One region of the Micromonospora sp. NPDC005806 genome, then DNA from elsewhere that is predicted to be linked to it. Evidence: riboswitches for the same ligand, from Rfam matches in the RefSeq annotation. Region 1 holds a riboswitch; the other holds the start of a gene.
The links. Region 1 has a riboswitch for cyclic di-AMP ahead of ACFYOS_RS20085 (transglycosylase family protein). Riboswitches for the same ligand answer to the same signal wherever they lie in the genome.

Region 1 (5,651 bases):
CGGCGGCCCGGGCTCGCGTTGGCCGTGCTGCTCACCGCGAGCTTCACGCTGGCCGTGGACTTCTCGATCCTGACCGTCGCGCTGCCGGTGATCGGCCGGGATGTCGGGTTCGGGCTGGACACGCTGCAGTGGATCACCACCTCCTTCGCCCTCTGCGCGGCCGGGTTCACGCTGCTGTTCGGCCGGATCGCCGACCTGTTCGGCCGGCGCCGGCTGTTCCTCGCCGGCATCGCGCTGCTCGGCGTCTCGTCGCTGGTGGGCGGGCTGGCCATCGCCCCGGGAATGCTGATCGCGGCACGGGTCGCCCAGGGCCTGGCCACCGCTGCGGTCGTCCCGGCGGCGTTGTCGCTGCTGACCACCGCGTTCCCGGAAGGACCGGCACGAGACCGGGCGCTCGGCCTCAACGGCGCGCTGATGGCCGCGGGCTTCACCACCGGGGCGATCGTCGGTGGCCTGCTGACCGACCTGTTGAGCTGGCGGTGGGCGTTCTTCGTCAACGTGGTGGTGGCGGTCGCGGTGCTGGCCCTGGCGCCGCTGGTCCTGGCGGAGAGCCGGCCACCCCGGCGGCCCCGGCTCGACCTGCCCGGTTCGGTCACCGTCACCGCCGGGCTGCTGGCGATCGTGTACGGGTTGACGGCCGCCGGTGAACACGGCTGGACCGACCGGCGGGCCCTGGCGGCGCTGGCCGTGGGGGCGGTGCTGCTGGTCGCGTTCGGGGCGGTGGAACGGCGGGTCGACGCGCCGCTGGTGCCGGCGGCGGTGCTGCGTCGGCCGACCGTACGGTGGGGCAACCTGCTCGGCCTGCTCGCCTTCGCCACCGAGACGTCCCTGGTGTTCCTGCTCACCCTCTACCTGCAGTCGGTGCTCGGTTTCCCGCCGCTGGTCGCCGGCGGCTCCTTCGCCGTCCTCGGCGTCGGCACGGTGCTCGGCGGCATGCTGGGGCCTCGACTGGTGACCGCATGGGGCGGCCGGCGGACCATCGTGGCCGGCTTCCTGGCGCAGGCCGCCGCAACCGCGCCGCTGTGCCTGCTCGGGCCCGACCGGGGATGGATGGCCGTGCTGCTCGTCACCACGTTCCTCGGCGGGGTGGCCAACCTGGTGGTGATCGTCGGCTTCATGGTGACCGCGACGTCCGGCCTGCCCGACGGCGAGCAGGGCCTGGCGACCGGCATCGCCACACTGAGCCAGCAGGTGGGGATCACTGTCGGCACGCCGGTCATGTCCGCGGTGCTGGCCGCGGTCGTGCACGGCCTAGGCACCGAGGGCGCCGGGGCGGTGTTGCGCGGGGTCACCACCGCCGTCGGGGTGAACGCCGGCCTCTGCCTGCTCGGCGCCGGGCTCGCCGCGCTCCTGCTCCCCCGGCTCCAGCCTGCCGGTCGGGCGACCGTGGACTGAGCGGCGTGGTGGCGCGGGATGAGACGCGCGGAACGCCCGACCGGTCTCCCGGTCGGGCGTTCCGCGGACCGCCGGGGAGGTCGGTCCGGTGGTGCGTTCCGCGGACCGCCGGGGAGGTCGGTCCGGTGGTGCGTCAGCGCAGGCGCAGCTGCTGGCCCGGGAAGATCAGACCAGGGTTGGCACCGACCACGCGCTTGTTGCGCTCGTACAGCGCGTGCCAGCCGCCGGCGACCTTGTGCACGCCGGCGATCTCGGACAGCGTGTCACCGCGCTTGACCACGTAGGTGCTGCCGCCGCCCGCGCTCGGCGCGGTACGCCGGTGTTTGCGGGTGGTCGGCCGGTCGCTCCGCGACCGGTCCTTCGTGGCCTTCTTGTGCGACTTCTTCGAACCCGAGCCCGGCTTGGCCGAGTAGTGCTTGGTCGAACCGGCCTTCTTGCCGCAGACCGGCCAGGCACCGATGCCCTGACCGTCGAGCACCTTCTCGGCGATGGCGATCTGCTCGCTGCGGCTGGCGAGGTCGGCGCGGCCGGCGTACTTCTGCCCGCCGTGGCCGTTCCAGGTGCTCCTCGAGAACTGGAGCCCGCCGTAGTAGCCGTTGCCGGTGTTGATGTGCCAGTTGCCGCCGGACTCGCACTGGGCGATGGCGTCCCAGTTCACGCTGGACGCACTGGCCGGGGCGGCCGGACCGAGGATGGCGGCGGCACCGGTGGCCGCGCCGACGACGAGCGCCCCGACGGCGATCCGACGCTGAGTGGTCCGGCGGTGACGGGCGACGTGTTCACTTGCCATGTGGTTTTCCTCCACGCCGACGAGGTGAGCTGTCGGGTTCGGGCCGAGGAGCCCGGCCGCCGGACGGCGGCTTCACCCCGAGGTGTCGAGCACCGAGGAACGAGTGGGTCCCCCGCTCCCGCCTGAGGTCCAGGTCCCGACAGGCCGGCGGCGGGATTAGGCGTTGCCGGCCCGTGGTGTCCGCGATCGCGAACGGAGACGACGTTAGGGACGGTTTGGGACGATCGCCCACTTCTTGTGAAGTTCTTCACCCGGCCGAGCGACGGCCTCCCGTTTCGAGTTGCGGGCGGACCCGACATGCCTTACACGCGGACACATCACCCACAGTGGCCGTCCACGCCGGCTCCGCACGCGTCCCTTCAGTACGTCAGTCCGTAGCGCTGCGGGAAGAGCGGAACCTGCCCGTCGCCGGCGTTGATGGGTTGCTGGCTGACCGAGTTCATCCAGGTCATCGGCAGTTTGCCGGTGGGCGCGTAGCCGCCGAAGAGGACGTCGGCCACCCCTGCGCCCTCGGTGCCGGGCAGCCAGGAGGCAAGCAGCGCGGTCCAGTTCGGCAGCTCCGCCGCGACGTCCAGCGGTCGGCCGGAGACCAGCACCACGATCACCGGCACGCCGGCCTTACGCAGCGTCGAGATGGTGCGCAGGTCCTCCCGGTCCAGGCTCATGCTGCCGGTGCGGTCGCCCTGCCCCTCGGCGTACGGCGTCTCGCCCACCACGGCGACCGCGGCCCGGTAGGTGCTGTCGATGCCGGTGCCGCGTTGGTTGTAGGTGACCGTCGTGGTCGGACCGACGGCGGCGCGGATGCCCTGCAGGATCGTGGTGCCGGGGGTGATGTTGCCCGACGAGCCCTGCCAGGAGATGGTCCAGCCGCCGCTCTGGTTGCCGATGTTGTCGGCGTTCTTGCCGGCCACGAAGATCTTGTTGTTGTCGCGGGCCAGCGGCAGGATGCCGGCGTTGTTCTTCAGCAGCACCTGGGACTGGCGCACGGCCTGCCGGGCGAGCGCCCGGTGCGCCGCGCTGCCGACCGTCGGGGTCCAGCTCCGGTCGGTGTACGGCCGCTCGAAGAGCCCGAGTTCGAACTTCTTGGTGAGGATGCGCCGGTTGGCGTCGTCGATCCGGCTCATCGGCACGTGCCCGTTCTGCACCTCGGCGCGCAGGGTGCTGATGAAGGTCTTCCAGGCGGTGGGGACCATCACCATGTCGATGCCGGCGTTGATCGCCGTGCTGACCTCGGCGGCGGTGAAGCCGGCGGTGCCGTCGATCTGGTCGATGCCGTTCCAGTCGGACACGACGAAGCCGGAGAAGCCCAACTCTCCCTTGAAGACCGTGGTGATCAGGTACTGGTGGCCGTGCAGCTTCACGCCGTTCCAGCTGCTGTAGGAGATCATCACCGAACCGACGCCGCGCTGCACCGCGGCCTGGAACGGCGGCAGGTGGATGGCCCGCAGGTCGGCCTCGCTGAGCTGGGTGTTTCCCTGGTCGTCGCCACCGGTGGTGCCGCCGTCGCCGACGTAGTGCTTGGCGGTGGCGAGCACCGAGGTAGGCCCGCCGAGGGTGCTGCCCTGCAGGCCCGTGACCAGGGTGGACAGGCTCGACACCAGGTCCGGGGTCTCGCCGAACGACTCGTAGGTGCGGCCCCACCGGTCGTTGCGGGCGACGCAGAGGCAGGGGGCGAAGTTCCAGTCGACGCCGGTGCCGGAGATCTCCTCGGCGACGACCTGGCCGATCTGCTGCACCAGGGCCGGGTCCCGGGTCGCACCGAGCCCGATGTTGTGCGGGAAGATCGTCGCGCCGAACACGTTGTTGTGCCCGTGCACGGCGTCCGCCCCGTAGATCATCGGGATGCCGAGCGGGGTGGCGAGGGCGGCCTGCTGGAAGTTGTCGTACATGTCGGCCCAGGACGTGGCGGTGTTCGGCGAGGGCGCGGAGCCGCCGCCGGAAAGGATCGAACCGAGCCGGTAGCGGGTGAGGTCGGCGGCGGTGACCGAACCGCGCTCGGCCTGGGTCATCTGGCCGATCTTCTCGTCCAGGGTCATCCGGGCCAGCAGGTCGGCGACGCGGGTGGCGACGGGGAGCGTGGGGTCCTGGTACGGCAGACCGGCCGCGGCGGCCGGCGCGGGCGCGGCCAGGGCGGTGACCGCGACGAGGAGCAGGACGACGGCGACGGGATGGTGGGGGCGACGGGTCACGGGTCGCTCCTTTCGGAGGAACACTGAGGCCGTTGTCGGCACCCTACGCCCGACAACATCGACTGTGAACAATCCATGGCGGTTCCGGAACCGCCGGGCCGCCCGGCACCGGGGCGGGCTACCGCGAGCAGGGTTCGCGCAAGCTCGACCGGTACGGCTGCTGCGCCGGTCAGGTGTGAGGCGGGGGTATTCCCGCGCGCCGGCACGCCTGGCGTGAGATTGCTGACTTTTGTTTCCCTAAGTCAGCCGGGTAGCGTCATTGGCATGGCCGACTTTCTCGCGCAGCGTGACACCTGGTCCACCGCCAACTGCTCGATCGCCCGCGCGCTCGACGTGGTGGGCAACCGGACCACCCTGCTCCTGCTGCGCGAGGCATCGTTCGGCACCCGGCGCTTCGACGACTTCGCCCGCCGGGCCGGGGTCAGCGAGCCGGTGGCCGCCGCCCGGCTCAAGCAGCTCGTCGCCGACGGGCTGCTGGAACGGCGGCCCTACCGGCAGCCGGGCCAGCGCACCCGGGACGAGTACGTGCTCACCCCCAAGGGGCGGGACCTGCTGCCGGTGCTCGCCGCCCTGCGCCAGTGGGGCGACGCGTACGCCGTCGACGAGACCGGCCCGTCGGTCCGGGTGGCCCACCACGACTGCTGCGCCGCGGTGCACGTGCGGCTGCGCTGCGAGGCCGGACACGACGTGCCGCCCGGCGAGGTGGACGTGCTGCCGGGCCCGGGCCTGCTGCCGTCCTGACCGCCTGCCCTTTCCTTCCACACCCTCAGGAGTGAGACATGAAGATCGCTGGACGCGCCGCCCTGGTCACCGGGGCAAACCGGGGCTTCGGCCGGCACCTGGCCGCCGAACTGCTGGCCCGGGGCGCCACCGTCTACGCCGGCGCCCGCAACCCCGAGAGCGTCGACCTGCCCGGCGTCACCCCGGTGCTGCTGGACATCACCGACCCGGCCTCGGTCGCGGCGGCGGCGAAGCTGGCCGGTGATGTCACCCTGCTGGTCAACAACGCCGGGGTGAGCACCGGGGCGGATCTGCTCGAGGGCGACCTGGCGCAGATCCGGCTGGAGATGGAGACCCACTACCTCGGCACGCTGTCCGTGGTGCGCGCCTTCGCCCCGACGATCGCGGCCAACGGCGGCGGGACGATCCTGAACATCCTCTCCGCCCTGTCGTGGATCACGTTCCCGCAGGTCGGGGCGTACAGCGCGGCCAAGGCCGCCGAGTGGTCGATGACCAACACGCTGCGCACGCAGCTCGCCGACCGGGGCGTCCGCGTG
Region 2 (5,651 bases), on a different contig from region 1:
AGTCGTGGAACCGCTGCACGTCGGCCCGGGGCAACGCCTGGGCGACCACCTTGCCGATCCACCGGCCCGGGAACCGCTCCTCGATCGCCTGGGCGTACCGGCCATAGAAGTCGGCCTCGGCCAGCCCGTCGACCTTGGACGTGATGCTGCCGCCGGTCAGGGTGTACGCCTGCGACGCGCCGGCGGTGTCGTGCCGGTCAATGATCTCCAGCGCCTCCAGCACCTCGTCGACGGGCTTGACCCCGGTGTACGGGCGGCCGGCCTGCTTGTGCTGACGCCAGTTGTGGTTGATGTCGCAGTACTGGCATTCCTCCTTGGCCCCGAAGTACTGGCAGACCCGGAACACGGTCAGATAGATGAGGTAGCCCCACTGGATCGTCGGTGCGACCTCCATCACCGACTTTCCGTTGGCCAGCCTGTGCCGGTAGTAGTCCGGCATCGGGGGCAGCCCGACGTCGGCGATCGGCCGGCCGTCCAGGAACAACCGCAGGCGGCCGTCGCCGTCGTCCTTGACCCGGTACGGCGAGTCGGGATTGGTGCGGACCGAGACGACCGTGCGGCGCAGCCCGTACGGGCCGCCGGTGAGCACGATCTCCTCCGGAGGCCTGCGCAGCGCGGCAGTACCCAAGTCCGGCAAGGTCCGGTGGTCGAAGGAGAAGATGAAGTACGACTTGGGCTTGACCGCCCCGCTCTCGTTGTCCGTCAACGCCGAGTCGTCGAAGGCCAGGCCGCCACGCAGCAGGTCCTCCTTGATGACCGCCTCTTTCGGCACGTGGGGGAAGCGCCCCATCAGGTCCTCGATGAGATCGGTGCGCGACTGCATGCGCCCTCCCTGGCGGTTGTGCACGAGGGCCCCGAGGTGGTGCGCGAGGCCTGGAGGTGGGTCGGGAGCGTCTCCCTGCCGCCTCCAACCTAGTCAGCCCGCGCGGGCCGGCAGGACACCACCCCTCGGAATGTGAGGCGACGCGCCAACCGCACTTCAGTGGCGATGCCTCGTCGAACCGGTGAGGGCGGCTGCGACCAAGGGAGTCGGGGACACCATGAGCACGCCATCCCCGCACTCAGTGGTCGGGTGGGCGACTGGTCAGCCGCCGCGGGTGGGCGGGGACGCCGCCGGTACGGCAGGGGAGAGGTCGGCCTGGGCTCGCTGCCGGATCAGCGCGCCGATGCGGTCCCAGGCCGGCGACGACGCCCCCGGATGGGTCGCGGCCAACCGGGCGGCGCGGGGATCCGGCGCGGGTGACGGCGCCCGCCCGGCCGCCCACCGGGCGACGCGCGCGGCCAGGGCGGGTAGCCGCGGGTCATCCGGGGGCCAGTCGAACGCGGCGTCGTACGCCAGGTAGACCGCCTGGAACTCCGGGTCCTCGATCGCCTGGTGCTTGTCGGCGATCCACGCCGCCGCCTGCGCGGGGAACGCCGACTGCAACAGGATCCACAGGTCTCGCTCGGTCCGGATGAACCGCTCGCTGATCCCGAGCCCGCGCAGGCGCTCCAGATAGTCGGCCACCTCCGCCGAGACGAACAGCCGCTCACCCGTCCGCAGCCCCGCCACCCGCTCCCGGGCCCGGCGCAGGTCCTGGATCCGCTCCCGCAACGCACGGTCGATCTCCGTGACGGCCGCGGCGAACGCCGCCGGGTCGGCGGCCAGCAGCTCCCGGACCCGGGCCAGCGGCACACCGGCCTCCGCGAGGGTGCGGATCTGCACGAGCTGCACGGCGTGCTCCGGGGTGTAGCGGCGGTATCCCGACGCGTCCCGTTCCGGTTCCGGCAGCAGCCCGCGCGCGTGGTAGTGGCGCACCGCCTTGATCGTCACGCCCGCGTACGCGGCCAGCTGACCGATGGTGATCATGCTGTTCGGTCGTCCCTCCGTCAGGCCACCATCATGTCAACGGCCGCGCCCGCCTCAGCCGGCGAGGCTCCGCGTGAACAGGCGACCGGCGAGGTCGACGCCGACCACCTCGCCCCGCGCGTCCCGGGTGAAGTAGCCCCGCTGGCCGTCGAAGGCGCCGCCGGTGATGACGTACTCGTCGCCGGCCCCGGGCAGGAAGCCGAACGTGAAGGGCGCGTGGTCCGGGGGCAGCTCCCGGTCGGAGGCCGCCCGGATCTCCGGCCTGATCCGCACCTCCAGCCGCAGCCCCGGCCCGTCGTCGGCGATGGTCAGGGTCATGGCGTCGATCTCGTAGCTGCCCACGACCTCCCGGGCCCGCGACTCGTCGTACGGCAGGGGCTCGGGGTCCCGGTCGTGCACGTCGAGGTACGTCGCCAGCGCCCACCGGACCACCTCCTGGTTGAACGGAATGCCGTTCGGCCCGGCGTTGGCCAGCGCGATCACGGCGAAGTTGCGTTCCGGCACCAGGAGCAGCTCGGCGAACTGGCCGTTGGCCGAACCGCCGTGGCCGACGGCGCGCACGCCGTCGATGTCGCGCAGGAACCAGCCGACACCCAGCGCGTCCCCGAGGGTGCTGGCCCGCAGCGCCACCGTCGGCTTCTGCATCCGGCGCAGCAGCTCGGCCGGCAGCACCCCGGCGCCCGCCTCGCCGCCCCCGTCGCCGAGATGAAACCGAGCCCACCGCAGCTGGTCGGCCACGGACGACACGAGACCGCCTCCCGGGTTGTTGCCGCGGGTGCCCTTCCATGGCCGGGCGACCGTCAGCCGGCCGTTCTCGTCGAGGTTGTGCCCCACCGCGAACCGGCGGGTCATCACGTCGTTCGGGCTGAAGAAGCTCTCCGCCAGGCCCACGGGCGTCAGCACCAGCGACTCCACCGCCCGTTCGTAGGTCAGGCCGGTGACCTTCTCCAGGACCCGGCCGGCGAGGTTGTAGCCGGCCTGGCTGTAGGAGGCCCGGGTACCCAGGGGTGCGGCTTGTTCCAGCTCGTGCATCCGGGCCACGTACCCGGCGAGCGCGTCGTCCCCCTCGCCGGTGTCGACGATGACCCCCCAACCGAGCCCGGCGGTGTGGTTGAGCAGATTCAGCACAGTCACCTCGGCGGCGGCACGCTCGTCGGCGAGGACGAGCTCGGGCACGTACCGGCGCACCGGCGCGTCCAGGTCGACCCGGCCGTCGGCGACCAGGCGCAGCAGCGCCGTCGCGGTGTAGGTCTTGGTCACCGAGCCCAGCTGGAACAGCGTGTGCCCGTCGACCGGCAGCGGGTGTTCGACGTTGGTGACCCCGTGGCCGGCGTGGTACTCCTGACCGTCCACCCACACCCCGACCACGACCCCGGGGATCCGGTGGCGCTCGGCGGTGGCGGAGACGAAGGCGGTGAGCTCGTGGTGCGACATCGGATGGCCTCCCGGCTGACTGCGATGGGCCGGGCGACCGTGGCGAGGCCGCCGACCCGGTGACGCCTCCGATGCTCGAACCTTGACCCTGGGTCAAGGTCAAGCCTGGCCGGGGGAGGCATCGTGGCAGCCTGAGCCGGGATCGCCGAGGCTGCGGACCGGACGGTCAGCCGGGGCGGCGGGCACCGCTGTAAGGCATGTTCGCCAACTGGGCCATCCGGACCACGTCCCCGGTATGCGGCGCGTGGACGATCAGTCCGTTGCCGACGTACATACCCATGTGATGGTGATCGGAGTAGAAGAACACAAGGTCACCCGTGCGAAGGTTTGCTCTGCTCACCGCCACACCCGCAGTCCATTGTGAACCTGTGTAATGGTCCAGCTGCACCCCGGCGGCAGCCCACGCGTACTGGGTCAGGCCGGAGCAGTCGAACGAGCCTGGACCGTTGGCCGCCCACACGTATGGCTTCCCGATCTGCTTGCACGCGGTCTTCGCCGCGACGCCGCCGCTGCCCGTGATGGGGACCGCGGGACACTTCCCACCGATGAACAGCGAACTGGTCGACGTGATGGGCGAGGTGCTGCTCGCGGTGGCGGCCGACTGCGCGGCGGCTGCGGCTCTGGCCGCCGCGGCGTCCGCGGCCGCCTTGGCCGCCGCGGCCTTCTCCGTGGCGGCGATCTGTCGGTGTAGCGCGTCCAGCCGCTTGATCTCGGCATCGATGGCCTTCTTGCGAGCCGCCAACTGGGCCTGCTGGCGCTGCTGTATCGCGATCAGCGCGTCGACCTTCTCCTTGTCGGCGTCGTAGCTCGCCTGCTGGGCCGACAGTCGGGTGATCTGTCGCTGCTCCGAATCTGCCACCTGATTCACGAGCGCGAGTTGATCCCCCACTGCCGTCGGCGGCGAGCCGCGGGACAGCAGGGCGTTGAATGTGGAAAGCGACCTTTCCCGCTTGTAGTACCCCGCCAGAATCTCCTGGACCCGGTCCCTGCTGACCTCCACCGACTTGCCGAGCGGTTCGATCCTCTGGCTCAGTTCGGCCGATCTCCGCTGGTTCGCGGCCAGGTCCGTCCGGACCTTGTTGTACTGCTCGATGACTGGCTCGAGCTTTTGCCACGCTGCATCGATCTGCTTCTGCACATCGGCGGCCGACGGCGCCGCATGGGCGGGGGCCGCGGGCCCGACCGCCACCATGGCCGCCGCCACGACGGCGAGGATTCTGGTGAACAGGCGCGATCCGGCGGGCCCAGTGCGCACGGGTGGCAAAGGGTTCGGCTCCTTCCACTCGAGGCCGACGCACCTCACGGTGTATCGACCTCGACCGCCTACCGGGTTAGCTGACGGGTTCGGGCGGGGAAGGCGCCCTACCGCTGATGCGGATTCACCCCGAAACCTGCGGTGGTTCCCCAGCTCGCCTGGCGACGCCAGTGACGTCCAGCGACTCGGCGGTGGCCGTCCCGGGGCACTCCAGGTGGAGACCGACATCCGGAACGGACGCTGACCAACATTAGTGAGGGAAGCCCAAGGAAATCAACGAGCGGGTGACGCCAATTCTCTACGCTGTCAGGCGGCCACATTGGGTGCCGGAATTATGCGTACGATAAGGCTCCGCTAATCGAATTCTTAATCGCCGCTAATCTTGACCAGGCGAGGCTGACCCGCAGGTCTGTCCCTCGGCATCCGGCGCTGCATTCGCACTGGGGCCTGCAGCGAACTCGTAGGCTCGCTCAACACGCGCCACCTCAACGCGGTAACGCGCGAGCCACTTCTGCCGGCCGAGCCGCTGTGCAACTACATGCTCGGAGTTCCGCTTCCAGGTGCGGATCGATTCGGCGTCAGCATAATAAATGACAACCAGATCACTGCCGTTCGGCAGGACCGCTGACTCCCGGCCAAGGTAGCCAGGCTGAGCCTCGGCCAGCTTCACCATCCGCTTGTTCATCTCGGCGTAGCCTTCGGGATCTATTCCACTCGGCGTGATCGTGAAGATGGCGACATGGTACGGCGGTTCAGGTCGAGTCCAGTAAGGAGTGGCCACGGCTCATGGTACTTGCACATCCGGCACCACGTCCGTTGGGATCCCGGCCGGGGCGTGCTTCGGTCCCACGACCGGAGCACCCCACTTGGCGGGTCGGCCGCCGCCCGGGCGGCCCGGCTCAGTTGCCGCGCTGGTGCAGTAGAAGATCGGTGACCACCGGCCGGTGATCCGAGGCCGAGGTCGCGATGGTGTCCGTGCCCAGCACGCTGATGTCCGGCGAGATGCTGATGACGTCGATCCGCTTCACCGGATTGATCGCCGGGAACGTCTTGCCGCCAGTCGAGGCAGTGTCACGCAGGTCCTGCCACAGGGCGGCCAGCTCGGGCGCCCGC

Region 2: linked by a shared signal. The riboswitch ahead of ACFYOS_RS34420 (NlpC/P60 family protein) and the one ahead of ACFYOS_RS20085 (transglycosylase family protein) in region 1 are both predicted to bind cyclic di-AMP.

Annotation. Positions count from the first base shown of each region.
Region 1 covers NZ_JBIAIL010000019.1:802-6,452, reverse strand. Annotated here, with positions in the region: gene ACFYOS_RS20090 (MFS transporter) at 1-1,395, shown strand, start outside; gene ACFYOS_RS20085 (transglycosylase family protein) at 1,529-2,185, opposite strand; cyclic di-AMP (ydaO/yuaA leader) riboswitch at 2,185-2,358, opposite strand; gene ACFYOS_RS20080 (glycoside hydrolase family 3 protein) at 2,545-4,374, opposite strand; gene ACFYOS_RS20075 (winged helix-turn-helix transcriptional regulator) at 4,639-5,115, shown strand; gene ACFYOS_RS20070 (SDR family oxidoreductase) at 5,154-5,651, shown strand, end outside.
Region 2 covers NZ_JBIAIL010000064.1:1,454-7,104, forward strand. Annotated here, with positions in the region: gene ACFYOS_RS34405 (radical SAM protein) at 1-823, opposite strand, end outside; gene ACFYOS_RS34410 (MerR family transcriptional regulator) at 1,085-1,849, opposite strand; gene ACFYOS_RS34415 (serine hydrolase domain-containing protein) at 1,904-3,283, opposite strand; gene ACFYOS_RS34420 (NlpC/P60 family protein) at 3,450-4,487, opposite strand; cyclic di-AMP (ydaO/yuaA leader) riboswitch at 4,589-4,739, opposite strand; gene ACFYOS_RS34425 (antibiotic biosynthesis monooxygenase family protein) at 4,915-5,319, opposite strand; gene ACFYOS_RS34430 (endonuclease/exonuclease/phosphatase family protein) at 5,438-5,651, opposite strand, start outside.